3 regions of the Mesorhizobium sp. M1163 genome follow, and region 3 is predicted to be linked to each of the others. Evidence: predicted binding sites of a transcription regulator. Region 3 holds the regulator's gene; each other region holds the start of a gene.
What was found. Region 3 encodes PhoB, which activates phosphate uptake and scavenging genes when phosphate is short. Its sites were predicted from a motif close to TGTCATNNANCTGTCAT; they were not measured.
Positions count from the first base shown of each region.

Region 1: a site for PhoB is predicted at 1,586-1,602, ahead of NKH43_RS27130 (ceramide glucosyltransferase). Genes of this name have one in related genera too.
Region 2: a site for PhoB is predicted at 1,928-1,944, ahead of NKH43_RS13820 (inorganic phosphate transporter). Genes of this name have one in related genera too.

Region 1 is NZ_JAMYMF010000034.1:3,285-9,543, forward strand. Features, by position in the region: gene NKH43_RS27120 (Hsp33 family molecular chaperone) at 1-1,010, shown strand, start outside; gene apaG (Co2+/Mg2+ efflux facilitator ApaG/CorD) at 1,087-1,479, opposite strand; gene NKH43_RS27130 (ceramide glucosyltransferase) at 1,707-2,861, shown strand; gene NKH43_RS27135 (O-succinylhomoserine sulfhydrylase) at 2,914-4,104, opposite strand; SAM riboswitch at 4,175-4,252, opposite strand; gene NKH43_RS27140 (2'-deoxycytidine 5'-triphosphate deaminase) at 4,396-5,490, shown strand; gene araD1 (AraD1 family protein) at 5,519-6,259, opposite strand, start outside.
Region 2 is NZ_JAMYMF010000012.1:51,764-58,022, reverse strand. Features, by position in the region: gene NKH43_RS13830 (efflux RND transporter periplasmic adaptor subunit) at 1-1,190, opposite strand, end outside; gene NKH43_RS13825 (TetR/AcrR family transcriptional regulator) at 1,341-1,877, shown strand; gene NKH43_RS13820 (inorganic phosphate transporter) at 1,998-3,602, shown strand; gene NKH43_RS13815 (transporter) at 3,698-4,711, shown strand; gene NKH43_RS13810 (carbonic anhydrase) at 4,879-5,523, shown strand; gene NKH43_RS13805 (hypothetical protein) at 5,535-5,945, shown strand; gene NKH43_RS13800 (M3 family metallopeptidase) at 6,036-6,259, shown strand, end outside.
Region 3 is NZ_JAMYMF010000026.1:51,872-58,130, reverse strand. Features, by position in the region: gene pstB (phosphate ABC transporter ATP-binding protein PstB) at 1-323, shown strand, start outside; gene phoU (phosphate signaling complex protein PhoU) at 356-1,063, shown strand; gene phoB (phosphate regulon transcriptional regulator PhoB) at 1,080-1,769, shown strand; gene NKH43_RS23265 (ROK family protein) at 1,779-3,023, opposite strand; gene xylF (D-xylose ABC transporter substrate-binding protein) at 3,310-4,350, shown strand; gene NKH43_RS23255 (sugar ABC transporter permease) at 4,493-5,824, shown strand; gene NKH43_RS23250 (ATP-binding cassette domain-containing protein) at 5,839-6,259, shown strand, end outside.

The DNA of each region.
Region 1 (6,259 bases), on a different contig from region 3:
TGTTGGAAACTCGTCAATTGGCTGAACATCAACCCAAGCTCGGCGAGTTCGGCTACGCCGGCGACGACCATGTCGTGCCGTTTGAGGTCGGCCCGCTCGACGTGCGCGGCCGTACCGTCCAGCTCGGGCCGATGCTCGACGCTATTCTCAGCCGCCACGAGTATCCCGAGCCGGTGGCACGACTACTGGCCGAAGCCTGTGTGCTGACCGTCCTGCTCGGAACTTCGTTGAAGTTCGAGGGCAAGTTCATTCTGCAGACCCGCACCGACGGGCCGGTCGATATGCTGGTCGCGGATTTCTCCACGCCGCACGCGCTGCGCGCCTATGCCCGCTTCGATGCCGACCGGCTGGAGGCTTTGACGGCTGCCGGCGAGACGTCGCCGCAGACGCTGCTCGGCAGCGGCGTCCTGGCGCTGACAATCGACCAGGGCGCCCACACGCAACGCTACCAGGGCATCGTCCAGCTCGACGGCGTCACGCTGGAAGAAGCCGCACGCACCTATTTCCGCCAATCGGAGCAGATTCCGACCGACCTACGGCTTTCGGTGGCCAAGCTTCTGACGCCCGGCGTCGGCGGTGCCCGCGAGCAATGGCGCGCCGGTGGCCTGCTGGCACAATTCCTGCCGCAGTCGCCGGAACGCATGCGCGTACCCGACCTTCCCGGGGGCGACGGCGATCCGCGTGAGGAAATCCACGACCCGACCGACAATTCCTGGCAGGAACTGCTGGCGCTGCTTGGTACCATTGAACCGACCGAGCTGATCGATCCGACTATCGGCGCCGAGCGGCTGCTTTACCGGCTGTTCCACGAGCATGGTGTCCGCGTCTTCGGCGGCGTGCCGGTCGCCGACCAGTGCTCATGCTCGAGGGAGAAGATCCGCGGCATCCTCGAGGGTTTTTCCGCCGAGGAGATCAGAGACAGCACCGAGGATGGTAGCATTCACGTCGCCTGCGAATTCTGCTCGAAGCAATATGACTTCGACCCGGCGGAATTTGCAGCGGCTCAATAACGAGCGTCAGTGCGGCTGCCTTCGCAGAACTTGGGTTCCTCGCCCCGCAAGGCGGGAAGAGGAATCAAAGTGAACGTCAATTGACGGTGCGCCGGGTGCCTGGCAAATCGAGTGAGAAGGCGGGGATGGCGACGTCGAAGGTCTCGCCCCGCTTGTTGCGCATTGTGTAGTGCCCGACCATGATGCCGGACGGGGTCGAGAGCGGGCATCCAGACGTATACTGATAGCTGTCGCCGGGGTTGAGTCCCGGTTGCTCGCCGACAACCCCGGGGCCGCGCACTTCCTCGACCTTGCCGGTGCCGTCGGTAATGTGCCAGTAGCGCGACAGAAGCTGCACGAACTCGTCCGACTGATTGTCGATGGTCACCTGGTAGCCCCAGACATAGCGGTTTTGCGGCGGGTCGGAGTGATCCTCCAGATAGAACGGCCTGACCTGCACTTCGATGTTGCGGGTGACGGCGCTGTACATAAACTGCTCCAAAGCAATGTAGATGGAACTTTCGACGCTCAGCGCAGTTTGATCAACGATGCGCGTCATCTCCTTGCCCGACTCAAGCGCAGGTGCCGAAAAACAATGTCATTTAAGTGACACATGACAATGATGGTGTGCAGGCTTGTGCCGGGCGACTCGGTGTTCTGTCGAATTGTTGAAAACGGCCGTCAGGCGGCCGGCATTTCTGGAGTGACCAGATTTCGATGGAACCGACATTCGCAGCCGCCCTCTTTTCCATAGCTCTCCTTCTTTCAAATCTCGCCAGCGTCCTGTTAGCTTCGCTGAAGCTGAAGCGAGCAGCCAGGATCGCATCGCCCGCCGCCACCGTGCTACCGGTATCGATCGTCGTCCCGGCGCGCGGCGTCGAGCCGTTTACCGAGGAGACGCTGGAGCGCGCCTTCTCACTCGACTGGCCGCGCTACGAACTCATCTTCTGCGTCGCCCATGCCGACGACCCCGTGGTCAAGTCGATCACCGCTGCAATGGCGCGTTTTCCGGCTATACGCGCCCGGCTGCTCGTCGGCGACGACCGCATCAGCGGCAATCCGAAACTCAACAATTGCGTGAAGGGTTGGGAAGCGGCGCTTTATCGCTGGGTCATCCTTGCCGATTCCAACGTGCTTATGCCGAGCGATTATGTCCAGCAGCTGATGGCGGCATGGCGGCCCGACACCGGCCTCGTCTGCTCGACGCCGATCGGCTCGCGGCCTGAAGGGTTTTGGGGGGAGGTCGAATGCGCCTTTCTCAACACGCTGCAGGCACGCTGGCAGTACGCTGGAGAGGCGCTCGGCCTTGGCTTCGCCCAGGGCAAGAGCATGTTGTGGAACAAGCCGATGCTTGACGCCAATGGCGGCATCCGCGCACTGGCCGCCGAGATTGCCGAGGACGCCGCCGCGACCAAGCTGGTCAACCGGCTCGGACTGCGGGTCAATCTTGTCGCTTCGCCGTTCGAACAGCCGCTCGGCCGGCGCACGCTTGGCGAGATCTGGTCTCGGCAGGCGCGTTGGGCGCGGCTGCGCCGCGTCACCTTCGCGCTGTTCTTCGCCCCCGAGATCCTGATCGGCGCGGCGCCGCCGCTGGTGCTTGCGCTGATCGCGGCGGCTGACGCCGGCGTCAGCCTGCCGGCAACCGCCATCGCCGTGCTGGTCGCGGCCTACCTGCCGGAATGTGCCCTGGCCTGGGTCAAAGGATGGCACCTGTCGCTGCGCACCATCTTGGCAATGATGGTTCGCGACTGCATGCTGCCGGCGATATGGGCGCGCGGCTGGCTGAGCGGCGCCGTCGACTGGCGCGGCAACGTTATGACCATCCAGACCAAGGCCGTCGCGGAGCTGGAAGAGACCCCGTCCGGCGCCTGACCGGCACGTCCGGCGCGGGCTGTACGAACCCGCTCGCCCTGTTCGGCCAGCCTTATCCGGCAGCTCTCAGCGCTTGCTCGATATCTTCGAGCAGATCGTCGGTATCTTCCAGGCCCACGGAAAGCCTGAGCGTTCCCGGTCCGATGCCGAGCTCGGCGCGGGCCTCATCGGTCAAATTCTTGTGCGTGGTCGTCGCCGGATGGGTGATCAAGCTCTTGGCGTCGCCGAGATTGTTGGAAATCAGCACGATGTCGAGCGCGTTCTGGAAAGCAAAGGCCGCCTGCTTGCCGCCCTTCACATCCAGGCAGATCAGCGTCGAACCACCCGACATCTGCTTCTTGACCACGGCCGCTTGCGGGTGGTCGGCACGGCCGGGATAGATGACGCGGGCGATTTGCGGGCGCTCGGCGAGGAAATCCGCGATGCGGCCGGCACTTTCCGTCTGCTGGCGTACGCGCAGCGGCAGCGTCTCCAGGCCTTTCAGCAGGGTCCAGGCATTGAAGGGCGAGAGGCTGGGGCCGGTGTGGCGGAAATAGTCATGCAGGTTCTCGTCGATCCATTTTTTGTCCGACAAGATAACGCCTCCAAGGCAGCGCCCTTGGCCGTCAATATGCTTGGTGGCCGAATAGACGACGATATGGGCGCCGAGCTGCAAGGGTTTCTGCTGCAAGGGCGTGGCGAAGACATTGTCGACGATCAGCCTGGCGCCGATCGAGTTGGCAAGTGCCACGACGGCGGCGATGTCGACCACCTCCAGCGTTGGGTTGGTCGGGCTTTCCAGGAAGAACAGTTTGGTGTTCGGCTTGACCGCCTGTTCCCAATTGGCGATGTCAGTGCCATCGACCAGCGTTGCCTCGATGCCGTATTTCGGCGCCAGCGTCTCGACCACCCAGCGGCAGGAGCCGAACAATGCGCGCGCCGCCACGATATGGTCGCCCGCCTTGGCGCTGCACAGCAATGCTGCCGTCACCGCCGCCATGCCGGACGCCGTGGCGCGCGCGTCCTCGGCGCCTTCCAGCGCGCACATACGCTTTTCGAACATGTCGACCGTCGGATTGGCATAGCGCGAATAGATGAAGCCCGGCTCCTCACCCTTGAAGCGCGCTTCCGCTGCTTGCGCCGTCTCGTAGACATAGCCTTGGGTGAGATACATCGCCTCAGAGGTCTCGCCGAAGCCGGAACGCAGCGTCCCGGCATGCACGAGTGCGGTCTGAGGCTTCCAGTCGCGCTTCTTGGTCATCATTCTATCCAAACACCAAAAATGGTCCAAACAACAAAAAACCGGTCGCGAAAGTCGCAACCGGTCCATATGGCCTTGCGGCCCGACGGTCCTTTAGCGACTTGTTTAACGTGGCTGCAAGCCGACCGGCCAAATCACCACGGGATAACGAGCTTTAGACCCGCACCACGCTTGCGTCAATTGCCGGCATGATTAAGACGGTTGTACCAAGCAGGTGCCAAAGGCGTCCACGGTTTGTGGCAAGGACCTGTGACGAAACAAGACCTCGCCCGGTGTTCGAACGGAGCCAGACCCTTGCGGCAGACAGGCATTCTTCCCGATCGGGATATTTCCGCGCTGTTCCAGACGGGCGCGCTGAAATCGCCGCGCGCGCTCGATGCCGACCAGATCCAGCCGGCCAGCCTTGACCTCAGGCTCGGCGACAAGGCCTGGCGCGTGCGTGCTTCCTTCTTGCCCGGCCCCGACCACAGAGTTGTCGACAAGCTCGACCGGCTGAAGTTGCACGAGATCAACCTCGCCGAAGGTGCCGTGCTCGAAACCGGCTGCGTCTACATCGTGCCACTGCTCGAAAGCCTGGCGCTGCCCGCGCATATTTCGGCTTCGGCCAACCCGAAGAGCTCGACCGGGCGGCTCGACATCTTCACTCGGGTAATGACCGACCGCGGCCACGAGTTCGACAAGATCGCCGCCGGCTATGAAGGCCCGCTCTATCTGGAGGTCAGCCCGCGCACCTTCCCGATCGTCGTGCGCACCGGCTCGCGCCTGTCGCAGATCAGGTTCCGCACCGGCAATGCGCTTTTGTCGGAAAGCGAACTGCACGACCTGCATCGCGCCGAGATGCTGGTCGCCACCGAGCCGCCCAACATCTCAGGCGGCGGCATCGCGTTGTCGATCGACCTCGACGGTGACAAGGACGGGCTGGTCGGCTATCGCGGCAAGCACCACACCGGCCTGGTCGACGTCGACAAGCGCGCCGCGCAGGATGTCGTCGATTTCTGGGAGCCGCTCTACAAGAGCGGTGCCGGCGAGCTGGTGCTCGATCCGGACGAATTCTATATCCTGGTGTCACGCGAGGCGGTGCATGTGCCGCCGCTCTACGCCGCCGAAATGACGCCCTTCGATCCGTTGGTCGGCGAGTTTCGCGTCCATTATGCCGGTTTCTTCGACCCCGGTTTCGGCCATTCGGCGTCGGGCGGCACCGGCAGCCGGGCGGTGCTCGAGGTGCGTAGCCACGAAGTGCCGTTCATTCTCGACCATGGCCAGATCGTCGGGCGGCTGGTCTACGAGCACATGCTGAAACGGCCGCAGGCACTCTACGGCACCGATCTCGGCTCCAACTATCAGGCGCAGGGCCTAAAACTGTCCAAGCATTTCCGCGCGGCGCGCTGAGCTTCCCCTTACTTGCGGCTATGCCGGCTCAAAGCGCCTTCACCGCCACCTTCACCGGCTGCTCGATTTCGAGCGGGTTGCGCAGCGGCAGGCCGAAATCCTGCGCCTCGATTTCGAACACGTCGCCGGCCTCCGTCCTGATGCCGTCGGCGAAGGACAGCGTCGCCGTGCCGAACATGTGCACATGCACGTCGCCCGGCTGGCGGAAGGCCGAGTATTTGAAGTGGTGATGCTCGAGATTGCCAATGGTGTGCGACATGTTCGCCTCGCCCGACAGGAACGGCTTTTCCCAAAGCAGCTTGCCGTGGCGCAGGATGCGTGAAGCGCCGCGAATGTCGGACGGCAGGTCGCCGATCAGGATCTCCGGCCCGAACGAGGCGTTGCGCAGTTTCGAATGGGCGAGGAAGAGATAATTCACGCGCTCGGTGACGTGGTCGGAAAACTCGTTCGACAGCGTGAAGCCGACGCGGAACGGGGCGCCGTCGTCGCCGATCACATAGATTCCGGCGATTTCCGGCTCCTCGCCGGCATCCTGGGCGAAGGCGGGCGACATGAGCGCCGCGCCGGGCGCCACTGCCATGGTACCGTTGCCCTTGTAGAACCATTCGGGCTGCACGCCGATCTGGCCCTTCGCCGGCTTGCCGCCCTCCAGCCCCATGCGGAACATCTTCATGGAATCGGTCAGCTGTTCCTCGCCGCCATCGCTGAGCTTCTTGTGCATGGAATCGCGGGTCGCGGCGGAGCCGAGATGCGTCAGCCCGGTGCCGGT
Region 2 (6,259 bases), on a different contig from region 3:
TGGCCGGCGGTAACGACTTCGTCGCCGGGCTGGATGCCTTCCAGGATCTCGACCAGGCCGGCGTTGTGGCGGCCTGGCTTGACGAACACCTGGGCGAGCACGAGCTGCGGCTTCTGTTCTTCCGCTGCCGGTTTGGCTTCCGCTGCCGGTTTGGCTGGGGTAGCGCCCGGCTTTTCTTCGGGTTTTGCCGCGGGTGCTTCGGCAGCGGGCTTGGCAGCATCCGCGGCTGGTTTTTCTTCCGGCTTTGCCTCGGGAGCCGCGCCGTTGACTTCTGCGGATTTGGCCGGGCGCACCACGAAGACGAAGTCACCGTACAGGCTGGAGGTCAGCGCAGTCTGCGGCAGCGCCAGCACGTTGTTCTCCTCCGGCAGTTCGACACGCACCTGGACGAACTGGCCGGGCGTCAGCTTGCCTTCAGGATTGGCGACCTCCGCCCTCACCGTCACCAGCCGGCTCGTCGGGTCGATCTTCGGATCGATACCGCGGATGATGCCGGCGAACGGCATGTCGCCGCCGCCAATGCCCAGCCGCACCGTCTGTCCGATCTTCAGCAGCGGAAGCTGCTGCTCCGGCACGGTGAAATCGACACGCATCGTGTCCATGTCCTGCAAGGTCACCACGGCGGTGCCGGGTGTGAGATACTGGCCAATGTCGATTTTCGGAATACCGACGGTGCCCTTGAAAGGGGCCGTCAACTGCTTTTGGTCGAGCACCGCTTGCAGCTTGTTTACCTGCGCGGAGGAGACCGATGCTGCCGCCTGCGCCGTGTCCAGCGTAGCGTCGGTGCCGACCCCGCGCTTCTGCAGCTCAAGAGCGCGCATCAGCGTCGTCTGGTCGGATGTGGCTTGCGCCTTCGACGCCACGAGGTCGGCCCGCTCGACGGCATCGTCGAGCTGCAGCAGCACGGCGTTGGCGGCGACCTTCTGATTGGCATGAAACTGGATGTCCTTGACGATACCCGCGGTTTCGACGGTCAGGTCGACGCCGCGCACGGCACTGACAGTACCGATCGCCTCGACGCCGGGCGTCCAGGACATCGGTTTGACGATGACCGTCGACACGGTCGCGGCCGGCGGCTTCATGGTGGCGAAAAACTGTTTGATCGCATTGTCGCGGAACAGGTTGAAGCCGACGATGCCGCCGCACACCAGCACGAGCAGAATGAAGGCGATGATGAAGCGCTTGATCACGAACAGTCCCCTCGGCCATGGCCCAGCATAACGGTCGGATGACCGGAACACATACCTGTGACTGGTCCCAATTTCAAATGACGGCAATCTTACTGTACCGTCTGGACGGTCTTGTCAATTCCGCTTAAGCTAATGAATGGGGAACGATTGATGAAGGCCCGCAGAACAAATTCGCGCGAGAAGATCCTCGCCGCCGCCGCCGACGTGGCGCGCGAGACGGGTCCCGGCAGCCTGTCGCTGGATGCGGTCGCCAGCCGTGCCGGCGTGTCGAAGGGTGGTCTTCTCTACAATTTCCCGACCAAGGCGAAATTGATGCAGGCGCTGGTGGAGGATTACCTCAGCGCGTTCCAACAGGCGCTTGAGGCCGCCCGCACCAACGGCGTCAGCGGCGAGAGCCCGCTTGCGGCCTATGTCAGGCTTTCGGCCGAGCATGCCGAGGAGTCGAAACCGTCGGCATCCTGGATATTTTCGGCGATTGCCGAGGATCCCGATTTCCTGACGCCGATAAAATCGTTCAGGCGGCAAGTGTTCGAGCGGCTGAAGCAGGAGACGCCGAATCTCAAGGCGCTGCTGGTCTGCTATCTCGCCATCGAAGGGCTTCGCAGCATGAACCTGTTCGGTTCGGACATTCTCTCCGCCGACGAGCGCCGGCTGCTGATATCGACCCTGCTTGAGATCGCGGAATAGATCCGGACCCCCCGTCCAGCACTATCTACTCCAATCTCAAAGTGCCCTGCTGTCACACAGGCTTCATTGTGCCGACCTAGCGTCCTCCCATTCTTTGCTGCAATGCAAGAGGAGTGGGGTATGGTCGATATTGTTTCCAGCGAAGCAGGAATTCCAAGGCCGGAGCATCCGCTCGACCGGCCGAACAGCACCGGCAAATGGTTTCTGCCGGCCTTCGCCGTCATCATCCTGGGCGGCCTTGCCTATGTCGGCTACGCGCTCAGCCAGGACCTGACCAGCACCGTCGCGGTGCCGTGGATCCTGCTTGGCCTGGCGCTGCTGATCGCGCTCGGCTTCGAATTCGTCAACGGTTTTCACGACACCGCCAATGCGGTGGCAACGGTGATCTACACCCATTCCATGCCGGCCGAGCTTGCAGTGATGTGGTCCGGCTTTTTCAACTTCCTCGGCGTGCTCACCGCCAGCGGGGCGGTCGCCTTCGGCATCATTTCGCTGCTGCCGGTCGAACTGATCCTTCAGGTCGGATCAAGCTCCGGGCTGGCCATGGTCTTCGCGCTGCTGGTCGCAGCGATCATGTGGAATCTCGGAACCTGGTATCTCGGCCTGCCTGCCTCGAGCTCGCACACGCTGATCGGTTCGATCATCGGCGTCGGCCTCGCCAACCAGTTCACGGCGCCGGCCGGTTCCATCACCAGCGGCATCGACTGGTCGCAGGCAAGCAATGTCGGCCTGTCGCTTCTGATCTCGCCGCTGGTCGGGTTTTGCCTGGCTGGGCTGCTGCTTCTGGTGATGAAGCTGCTGGTCAGGAACCGCGAGCTTTACGAGGCGCCGAAGTCGAGCGCTCCGCCGCCGCTGTGGATCCGGGCGCTGCTCATCTTCACCTGCACCGGCGTCAGCTTTGCCCACGGCTCCAATGACGGGCAAAAGGGCATGGGCCTCATCATGCTCATCCTGATCGGCGTGGTGCCGACCGCCTTCGCGCTCAACCGCACACCGGACGTGAACTATCTCGAAGCTTACAAGTCCGCAGCGACGCAGGTCGAAACGGTACTCGGCAAATACGTCAAGCCCGGCGTCGCCGTGACCGACGCGGCAACCGTGGTCGGTGACGCCGTTCGCACCAAGACCTGGAAGGACGAGACCACGCCTGCCCTGCAGAGCTTCATCCACGACACTAGCGCAATGTTGTCGCCCTATCCGTCCGTGGAAAAGCTGCCGACAACGCTGGTCAGCAACGCCCGCAACAACATCTATCTTATCGGTGAAGCGCTGAAACTGATCGACAAGAAGAAGCTGCTGCCGATGGAGGTCGACGACCTGAAGGCGGTGACGACCTATCACAAGGCGGTCGACAACGCGACGAAGTTCATCCCGCTCTGGGTCAAGGTCGCCATCGCGCTGGCGCTCGGCCTCGGCACCATGGTCGGCTGGAAGCGCATCGTCGTCACCGTCGGCGAGAAGATCGGCAAAAGCCATCTGACCTACGGCCAGGGTGCGTCCGCAGAGCTTGTTGCAATGGCGACCATCGCATCGGCCGACTATCTCGGCCTGCCGGTCTCGACCACCCATGTGCTGTCGTCGGGCGTTGCCGGCACCATGGCGGCGAACGGCTCGGGCCTGCAATGGTCGACAGTGCGCAACATGCTGATGGCCTGGATACTGACCCTTCCGGTCTCCATCTGTCTTGCCTTCGTGCTGTTCGTCATCTTCCGCCAGATATTCTGAGCGGGGATAGGACTTGGCCAGAATGTCGCGGCGCCGGCTCCGGCGCCGCCCGGATCCTGAACGTGCATTGTCTCGGCGGCGGCCATGAATGACGCATCGCATCTGACATTGCTTCCGCGGACGACCAGCATCATGCCCCCGGGCTGGTCTGGGCCTATCATGCCGCTCCCGGCAAAGCTCCCGAATCGCTGGCGCCCCGGGACATAGAGGCCGCGCTGGCCTCACTGGACGGCTGGGTCTGGCTGCATGTCGACCTTGTCGACCGGCGCGCCCATTCCTGGGTCAGCCATGCCTGCGCGCTGCCGGCGTCGGCTCATGCAATCCTCGAAGGACATGAGGACAGCCTGGTGCTGGCGCATGAGAATGGGGTCGTCCACGGCATTTCCGCCGACCTGCATGGCGAGATCGCCCATCAGTCGACGACCATCGGCAGATTGCATTTTGCGGTCTCGGAGCGGCTGCTGGTCACCGGCCGCCGCCATCCGCTGGCGGCGGTGGAGGAAGTGCACACCGCCCTTGCCGCGGGGCTGCGGCCCGCCACAGCATTCGAGCTGTTCGAAACGCTGGTCATGGCTTTTTGCAAGACCACCAGCCTGCGGCTCGCCGCGGCGACGAAGCGGCTCGATGCGGTCGAGGACCATCTCGTGACCGAGCGGCTTGCCGACGAAAGACGACAGCTGAAGGATGTGCGCCGCCTTGCCGTATCCTTGCATCGGCCGATCTCGGCCCTGGCAGCACTTTTCCAGGATGAAGACCGTTCCGCCTGGAACCTTTCCGCCGGCGCACATGAAGTTCTGCGCCGGCTTGCTGCCCGCCTGGAACGGCTCGACCGCGAGGTCGTCATGATCAACGACCGGGCAAGGCTGCTGCAGGAGGAGCTTGCGGCCGAGCTTGCCGACGAATCGAACCGCAGCCTCAAGGCGCTGGCAGTGATGAGCGCACTGCTTTTGCCGGGCACCCTGATCGTCGGCATATTCGGCATGAACACCGGCGGGCTGCCATTCACCGACAGCCCCAGCGGCTTCATCCTGGCGATGCTGCTCGCGGTCGGCGCGACCGGCCTGTTCTACTGGCTTTTGCTGCGCGCCGGCGCCAAACTGCGGTTCTGAGGCCGACTAATGGCGGCGTTCGTTCGCCTGTATGCAAAGTACGGGCTGGCACGTCGAAACCACGCCGTCCCGCCTTCCGAAAATCGGTTCCGATTTTCGGGCCGATGCGCTAGAGCCTTTCGGGATTGAACCGTGCCTTTAACCCGGAAAGGCTCCCGCCGCTGCCCATGCCCCATCTTCCCGAGCATCTTCTCACCGGCTACCGCAATTTCATGAGTGGCCGCTATCTCACCGAAAGCGGGCGTTATCGCGCACTGGCCCGGGAAGGCCAGGCACCGGAAACTATGATCGTCGCGTGCTGCGATTCCCGCGCCGCGCCCGAAGCGATCTTCGATGCTGGGCCGGGCGAACTGTTCGTGCTGCGCAATGTCGGCAATCTGGTGCCGCCCTATGCGCCCGACGATCAGTTCCACTCGACATCGGCAGCGCTCGAATTTGCCGTGCAGAGCCTCAAGGTCAAGAACATCGTGGTGATGGGCCACGGCCGCTGCGGCGGCATCCGCGCGGCACTCGACACCACGGCCGCGCCGTTGTCGCCGGGTGATTTCATCGGCAAATGGATGAGCCTGATCGCGCCGGCGGCCGAGACCGTATCGTCCAGCACCTTCATGACCGCGACCGAGCGCCAGACCGCGCTGGAGCGCATATCGATCCGATATTCCATCGCCAATCTGCGTACCTTCCCTTGCGTCTCGATCCTCGAAGGCAAGGGGCGGCTATCGCTGCACGGCGCCTGGTTCGATATTTCGACCGGTGAGCTTTGGGTGATGAACAAGGAGACCGGCGATTTCGAGCGGCCGGAGACGGAGTAGGAGACAAGGGCATGGTGCGAATTCCGGTCGCGTTCGCGGCGGCAGCACTGCTGTGCTCGGCAGATTTCGCCCGCGCCGACGACAGCGCGATCATCGACCGCTGGTATTCGGCACTGCTCGTCGCCGACCGCACCGAATTGTCGGACCTGCTCGCCGACGACGTCCGCATCAAGCTCGACGACCTCGGCGTCGTGCAAAGCAAGCAGGAATTCATCGCTTCGATCGCCGAGTGGCAAGGCGCCGTCGCCGGCGCCGAAATCCGCCACCGGATCGAGAAGACCGAGGGCGGCGTCACCACTGTGATCGCCTGCTATGATTTTCCCAGCAACGACATGCTGATGCAGGAGACCTTTGCGGTCGCCAACGACCAGATCACCGCCAGTTCGCAAGCCGCGATCGCGGAAAACTGCGACGGCTACTGAGGAAATCATGAACGGGGCGTGCTGTTGCGTGGAGCCGGCCGGCGCCTTACATCGGTGACGATCCGCCTCCTCCCGCCATCCAGCGAAAGTTTGCCCATGCCGTCCGCCGTCGACCTCGCCGCCCATCCGCTGACTGAATGGCAAGGGCCGCTCGGCCTGCCCGATTTCACGCGCATCGGCGACGGTGATTTTTCTCCGGTGTTCGACGCCGCCCTGAAGACGCATGAGGCCGAGATCGAGGCGATTGCCGGCAACACCGGGACGCCGACCATCGACAATACACTTGCCGCGCTCGAACTCGCCGGCGAGGCTCT
Region 3 (6,259 bases):
GCTTGAGCCTGTCAGGCGGCCAGCAGCAGCGGCTTTGCATTGCCCGCACCGTGGCGGTGAAGCCGGAAGTCATTCTGCTCGATGAGCCGGCTTCGGCACTCGACCCGCTGTCGACCGCCAAGATCGAGGAGCTGATAGACGAGTTGCAAGCCGATTACACGATCGTCATCGTCACCCACAACATGCAGCAGGCGGCGCGCGTGTCGCGCCAGACCGCCTTCATGTATCTGGGTGAACTGGTCGAGTTCGACCGGACCGAGAAGATCTTTACGTCGCCCCGCGAGAAGCGCACGCAGGATTACATCACCGGCCGCTTCGGCTGAGCCGTTCCGATCATGCATATAAGGACAGGACCATGGGCGAACACACAGTCGCTTCTTTCGACGAGGATCTCGAGCAGATCAGCAAGCTGATCCGCGACATGGCCGACCTCGCCGGTTCGATGGTCGGCGGGGCGACCAAGGCCCTGTTGAATTCTGACAACGTGCTGGCGCAACGCGTCGTTTCCGACGATGCCATCATGGATGCGCGTCAACGCGAACTGGACGACCGCGCCATCACCCTGATCGCCAAGCGCCAGCCGATGGCCCACGATCTGCGCCATGTCGTCGGGGCGATCCGCATGGCCGGCGATCTCGAACGCATCGGCGACCTTGCCAAGAATATCGCCAAGCGTGTGAGTGCGGTCGGCCTTAGCGTCACACCGCGCGACCTATCGCATTCCATCGATGCGATGGCGCAGCTGGTGCTCATCCAGGTGCAGGGCGTCATCGAGGAGTATGCTGCAGGCGATGCGGCCGCGTTGGCCAAGCTACGCGCCGCCGACGAGCGCATCGACGTCAAATATACGTCGGTGTTCCGCGAACTGTTGACCTACATGATGGAAGACCCGCGCAACATCACCGCTTGCACGCATCTGCTGTTCTGCGCCAAGAATCTGGAGCGGATCGGCGACCATGTCACCAACATCGCCGAAAATGCGTATTATGTGCTGACCGGCGAGCAATTGCCGGTCAATCGTCCGAAGCAAGACGAAACGACAATGTCCGCACCGGCGACATGATGGGGGTGCCCAGCCGATGATCGCACCACGCATAATGGTGGTGGAGGACGAGGAGCCGTTGGGTGTGCTGCTCCGCTACAATCTCGAATCCGAAGGCTACCAGGTCGAGGTGGTGACACGCGGCGACGAAGCCGAGATCCGTTTGCAGGAGAATGTGCCCGATCTTCTGGTGCTCGACTGGATGATACCAGCGGTTTCCGGCATCGAGCTCTGCCGCCGGTTGCGGGTGCGCCCCGAAACCGAACGGCTGCCGATCATCATGCTGACCGCGCGCGGCGAGGAGAGCGACCGGGTACGCGGTCTTTCGACCGGCGCCGACGACTATCTGGTCAAACCGTTTTCGACACCGGAATTCATGGCCAGGGTCAAGGCGCTGCTGCGCCGCGCCAAGCCGGAAGTGCTGTCCAGCGTGCTGAAGGTCGGCGACATCGTGCTCGATCGCGAATCGCACAGGGTGTATCGCAAGAAGACCGAGATCCGGCTCGGGCCGACCGAATTCCGGTTGCTCGAATTCATGATGCGGCATCCGGGCCGCGTCTTCTCGCGCAGCCAGTTACTCGATAATGTCTGGGGCGAGACGATCTATATCGACGAACGCACCGTCGACGTGCATGTCGGGCGGCTGCGCAAAGCCGTCAACAACGGCCGCATGCCTGATGTCATCCGCACCATCCGCGGTGCCGGCTACGCGATCAGGGAAGATTGACCCGCCCAGTCAGGCTACGTTCTTTCTGACGCCGGGCCTCATTTGCGCGCCCGGCGCGAAAATCTGCTGGTCGACGAAGCTTAACGCCCGCATTGCACAGCCTTCGCGGATCAGCGGCAATTCGTTCGGCTCGGTATCGAAGGAGATCGAGCCCGAATGCTGGCCGCCGGCGGTCTGGGCGATGGCCTTCCGCAAGGCCGGCTCGATCAGATCAAAGGCGGCGGCACTGGCGCCGACCATTGCGACCGGTGCCGGATCGATCAGCGCGAACAGCGAGCCGAGACCGAAACCCAGCGCTTCGCCGGCCTTGCGGTAGGCTTCGCGTTCCGGCCCGTCCTTCTCGCGCGCCCGAACCGCCAGCGCGCGCATGTCGGCGTCGCTGACGTCGGCGACCGGTTGGCTGTCTTCGCTCATCTGCGTGGCGTTGCGCCAGATGGCGTAATTGCCGGCATAGGCCTCGATGCAGCCGCGCCGCCCGCAACGGCAGAGCGCGCCGCCCGGACGATGGATCATGTGGCCAAACTCGCCGCCCGAGGAATGCGTGCCGGTGAACAGCTCGCCCTTCAACACCAGCCCCATGCCGATGCCGTGCGAAAGCAGGATGGCGATGAAGTCGTCGCGATAGCGATCCGGATCGCGCCAGCGCAAAGCCACCGCCATCATATTGCAGTCGTTCTCCACCGTGGCCGGGATGCCGAATTCATCTTCCAGCATGTCGGCAAAGGCGATGTCCGTCTGGGGCGTGATCGGCGACCACAGCATGGCGCGTGCAGGGGAGTCGGTAATTCCCTGAATCGCCAGGGCGATGCGGGCGACACTGCGGACGTCAAGATCTGGATCGTCCAGCCGGCGCCGGACGATGGCCATGCATTCGCGGATCAGTTCGTCGCGCGGCATGGTCAGCGTGTCCAGCCGGCGCTGTTCCTCGGCGACCACCTGCCCCGCATAGTCGATGATGGCGGCCGACAGGAAATTCAGCGACAACACCACGGTCAGCACCGCCGCCGCTTCCGGATTGAGGGCGAGGCCGACCTGCGGACGACCGCGTTTCAACGAAACGGGTTCGCTTGCCTTGCTCTCGGCGAGGATGCCTTCCCGTATCAGGTCGGAGGAGATCGCCGATATGGTCGAATGGCTGAGGCCGGTGGTTGCGGCGATCTCCGTACGCGATGGCTGGCCGGCCCGGCGCACGGCCGAGATCACCATCGCCCGGTTGCGCCGGCGCAAATCGTCATGGCGGATTCCGACCGACATCGTTTTGCTTTCCTCCCGGTTTGCCGCGGCCGCTCATGAACCGGAAGCCGTCGGTAATGCCGACAAATAGTGTCGGATGAGGCAAATAGTGTCAGATGCAGGTGGCGCTGTCATCGTTTATTCCGAAGCTCGAAAAAAGTCGCAGCAACATCAAAATCCATCAGAATCGATGTTGACAGCAGCGGGAGATCGGGCCAGTATTTTTTCGAGGCTCGAAAAAATTAGCGCCTCTAAGCTGGCCTTTGGGGCCAATTGGTCACGCCGTACGCGGCGCAGGGAGGATATGATGAAGAAATTCACGACCGCCATTCTGGCGGGTGTCGCCATGACGCTGGCGCTTGCGTCGGTGGCGCAGGCTAAGGACAAGGTCATCGGCGTTTCCTGGTCGAACTTCCAGGAAGAGCGCTGGAAGACCGACGAAGCCGCAATGAAGGCGGCCATCGAGGCTGCCGGCGACAAGTATATCTCCGCCGACGCACAGTCCAATCCGGGCAAGCAGCTCACCGACGTCGAGAGCCTGATCTCGCAGGGCGCCAACGCACTGATCATCCTGGCGCAGGACGCCTCGGCGATAGGGCCGGCCGTGCAAAAGGCGCTGGACGAAGGTATTCCGGTTGTCGGCTACGACCGGCTGATCGAGAACAAGGACGTCTTTTACCTGACCTTCGACAACAAGGAAGTCGGCCGCATGCAGGCCCGCGACGTGTTCAAGGTGAAGCCGGAAGGCAACTATGTCTTCATCAAGGGCTCGGGCGCCGATCCGAATGCCGATTTCCTTTTTGCCGGTTCGATGGAAGTGCTGAAGGACGCCATCGACAGCGGCAAGATCAAGAATGTCGGCGAGGCCTATACCGACGGCTGGCTGCCGGCCAACGCCCAGAAGAACATGGAACAGTTCCTGACCGCGAACGACAACAAGGTCGATGCGGTGGTCGCCGCTAACGACGGCACTGCCGGCGGCGTCGTCGCCGCACTGACGGCGCAAGGGTTGGCTGGATCGGTTCCGGTCTCGGGCCAGGACGGCGACCACGCCGCGCTGAACCGCATCGCGCTCGGCACACAGACGGTCTCGGTGTGGAAGGACGCGCGCGAGCTCGGCAAGAACGCCGCCGAGATCGCCTCGCAATTGGCCGACGGCAAGCAGATGACCGACATTGCCGGCGTGAAGGATTTCACCACGCCCGGCGGCAACACCGTAAAGTCCCTGTTCCTGACCCCGGTCGCCATCACCAAGGACAACCTCAACGTCGTCATCGACGCCGGCTGGATCAAGAAAGAAGAGGTCTGCGCGGGCGTGGCGGCGGGCGCTGTTCCGGTCTGCAACTGATCCGAGTTTCCGAGAAGTCCGAACGCCGCGGCCGCTTGCCGCGGCGTTTTTTCAAGAAAGAATTGTTTTTCCGCTTCCGGCGGATAACTTCTAGGCTGCTTCCGGCATCCGCGGCAGACGGCAACCCGGCGGGAGAAACATCATGACCGACACGACTTCCAACACGCCGGTCGACAGCTCGACGGCAGACCGGGCGCGGGAATCGGAGGCCGGCGTCGTTGCCCGATTTCTCAAGGCAACCGAACTCGACACGCGCATGCTCGGCATGGTCGGCGCGCTGCTGGTCATCTGGGTCGGGATCCACATACTGTCGGGCGGGCTCTTCCTGACGCCGCGCAATCTCTGGAACCTTTCGGTGCAGACCTCGTCGGTGGCGATCATGGCGACCGGCATGGTGCTGGTCATCGTGATGCGTAACATCGATCTTTCCGTCGGCTCCGTGGAAGGCGTGATCGGCATGGTGATGGGCGTGGCGCAGGCCGAATTCCTCGTCCGCATCATGGGATTTCAGCTTGGCAGCCCCTGGCTGTGGGTCATCGCACTGGCCGCCGGCCTGGTGCTCGGCCTGGCTATCGGAGCGTTTCAGGGTTTCATCATCGCCTATCTCCAGGTTCCTGCCTTTATCGTGACGCTCGGCGGATTGCTGGTCTGGCGCGGCATGGCATGGCTGATCACCAGCGGGCGCACCGTTGCGCCGCTGGACAGGACCTTCCAGCTGATGGGCGGCGGACCACGGGGCTCGATCGGCGCCACCTGGAGCTGGATCGTCGGTGTCCTCGCCTGCGCGGCCGTTGCCTTCATGCTCTTCAACGGCCGCTCGCAGCGCAAGCGCTTCAACTTTCCGCTGCGCCCTGTCTGGGCGGAAAGCTTGCTCGGCGTGATAGCCTGCGCCGCCATCCTCGGCGCCGTGTGGATCGCCAATTCCTATCCTTGGCCGGTCGGCATCGTACGCCAATATGCCCAGCAGAACGGCATCACCGTTCCCGAGGGCGGGTTGTTCATCGCCCACGGCATCGCCATACCTGTGCTGATGGCCGTGGCCGCGGGCATCGTCATGACCTTCATCACCAGACGCACCCGTTTCGGCCGCTATGTCTTTGCCATAGGCGGCAATCCGGAAGCGGCCGAACTCGCCGGCATCAACACACGCTGGGTCACCATGAAGGTGTTCATGATCATGGGCGTGCTGGCCGCGATCAGTGCGGCGATCGCATCGGCGCGCCTCAACGCGTCGACTAATGCGCTGGGGACCCTGGACGAGCTGCTGGTCATCGCGGCGGCCGTGATCGGCGGCACGTCGCTCGCCGGCGGCTCCGGCACGGTGCTCGGCGCCATGCTCGGCGCGCTTTTGATGCAGTCGCTGCAATCCGGCATGGTGCTGCTCGGCATCGATTCGCCGCTGCAGAGCATCGTTGTCGGCGCCGTGCTGGTGGTCGCGGTGTGGCTCGATACCGTCTATCGCAAACGGGTCTAGTGAGGAGAACGAGCATGGCAGACAGGACCGCTCCCACGGGCACGCCGCTGATCGACATGCGCAACATCTCGATCGCCTTCGGCGGCATTCGCGCCGTCGACGATGCCTCGGTCGATCTTTTTCCGGGCGAGGTGATGGCTTTGCTCGGCCATAACGGTGCCGGCAAATCGACGTTGATAAAAATCCTGTCCGGCGCCTACAAGCGCGATGCGGGCCAGATTTTCGTCAACGGCGAGGAGGCTTCGATCTCCAATCCCCGCGACGCCAAGAAGTACGGTATCGAGACGATCTACCAGACGCTGGCGCTGGCCGATAATGTCGACGCGGCTGCCAACCTGTTTCTCGGCCGTGAGCTGATGACCGGCTGGGGTACGCTCGACGACGTCGCCATGGAGGCTGAGGCGCGCAAGGTGATGGGCAGGCTCAATCCGCGCT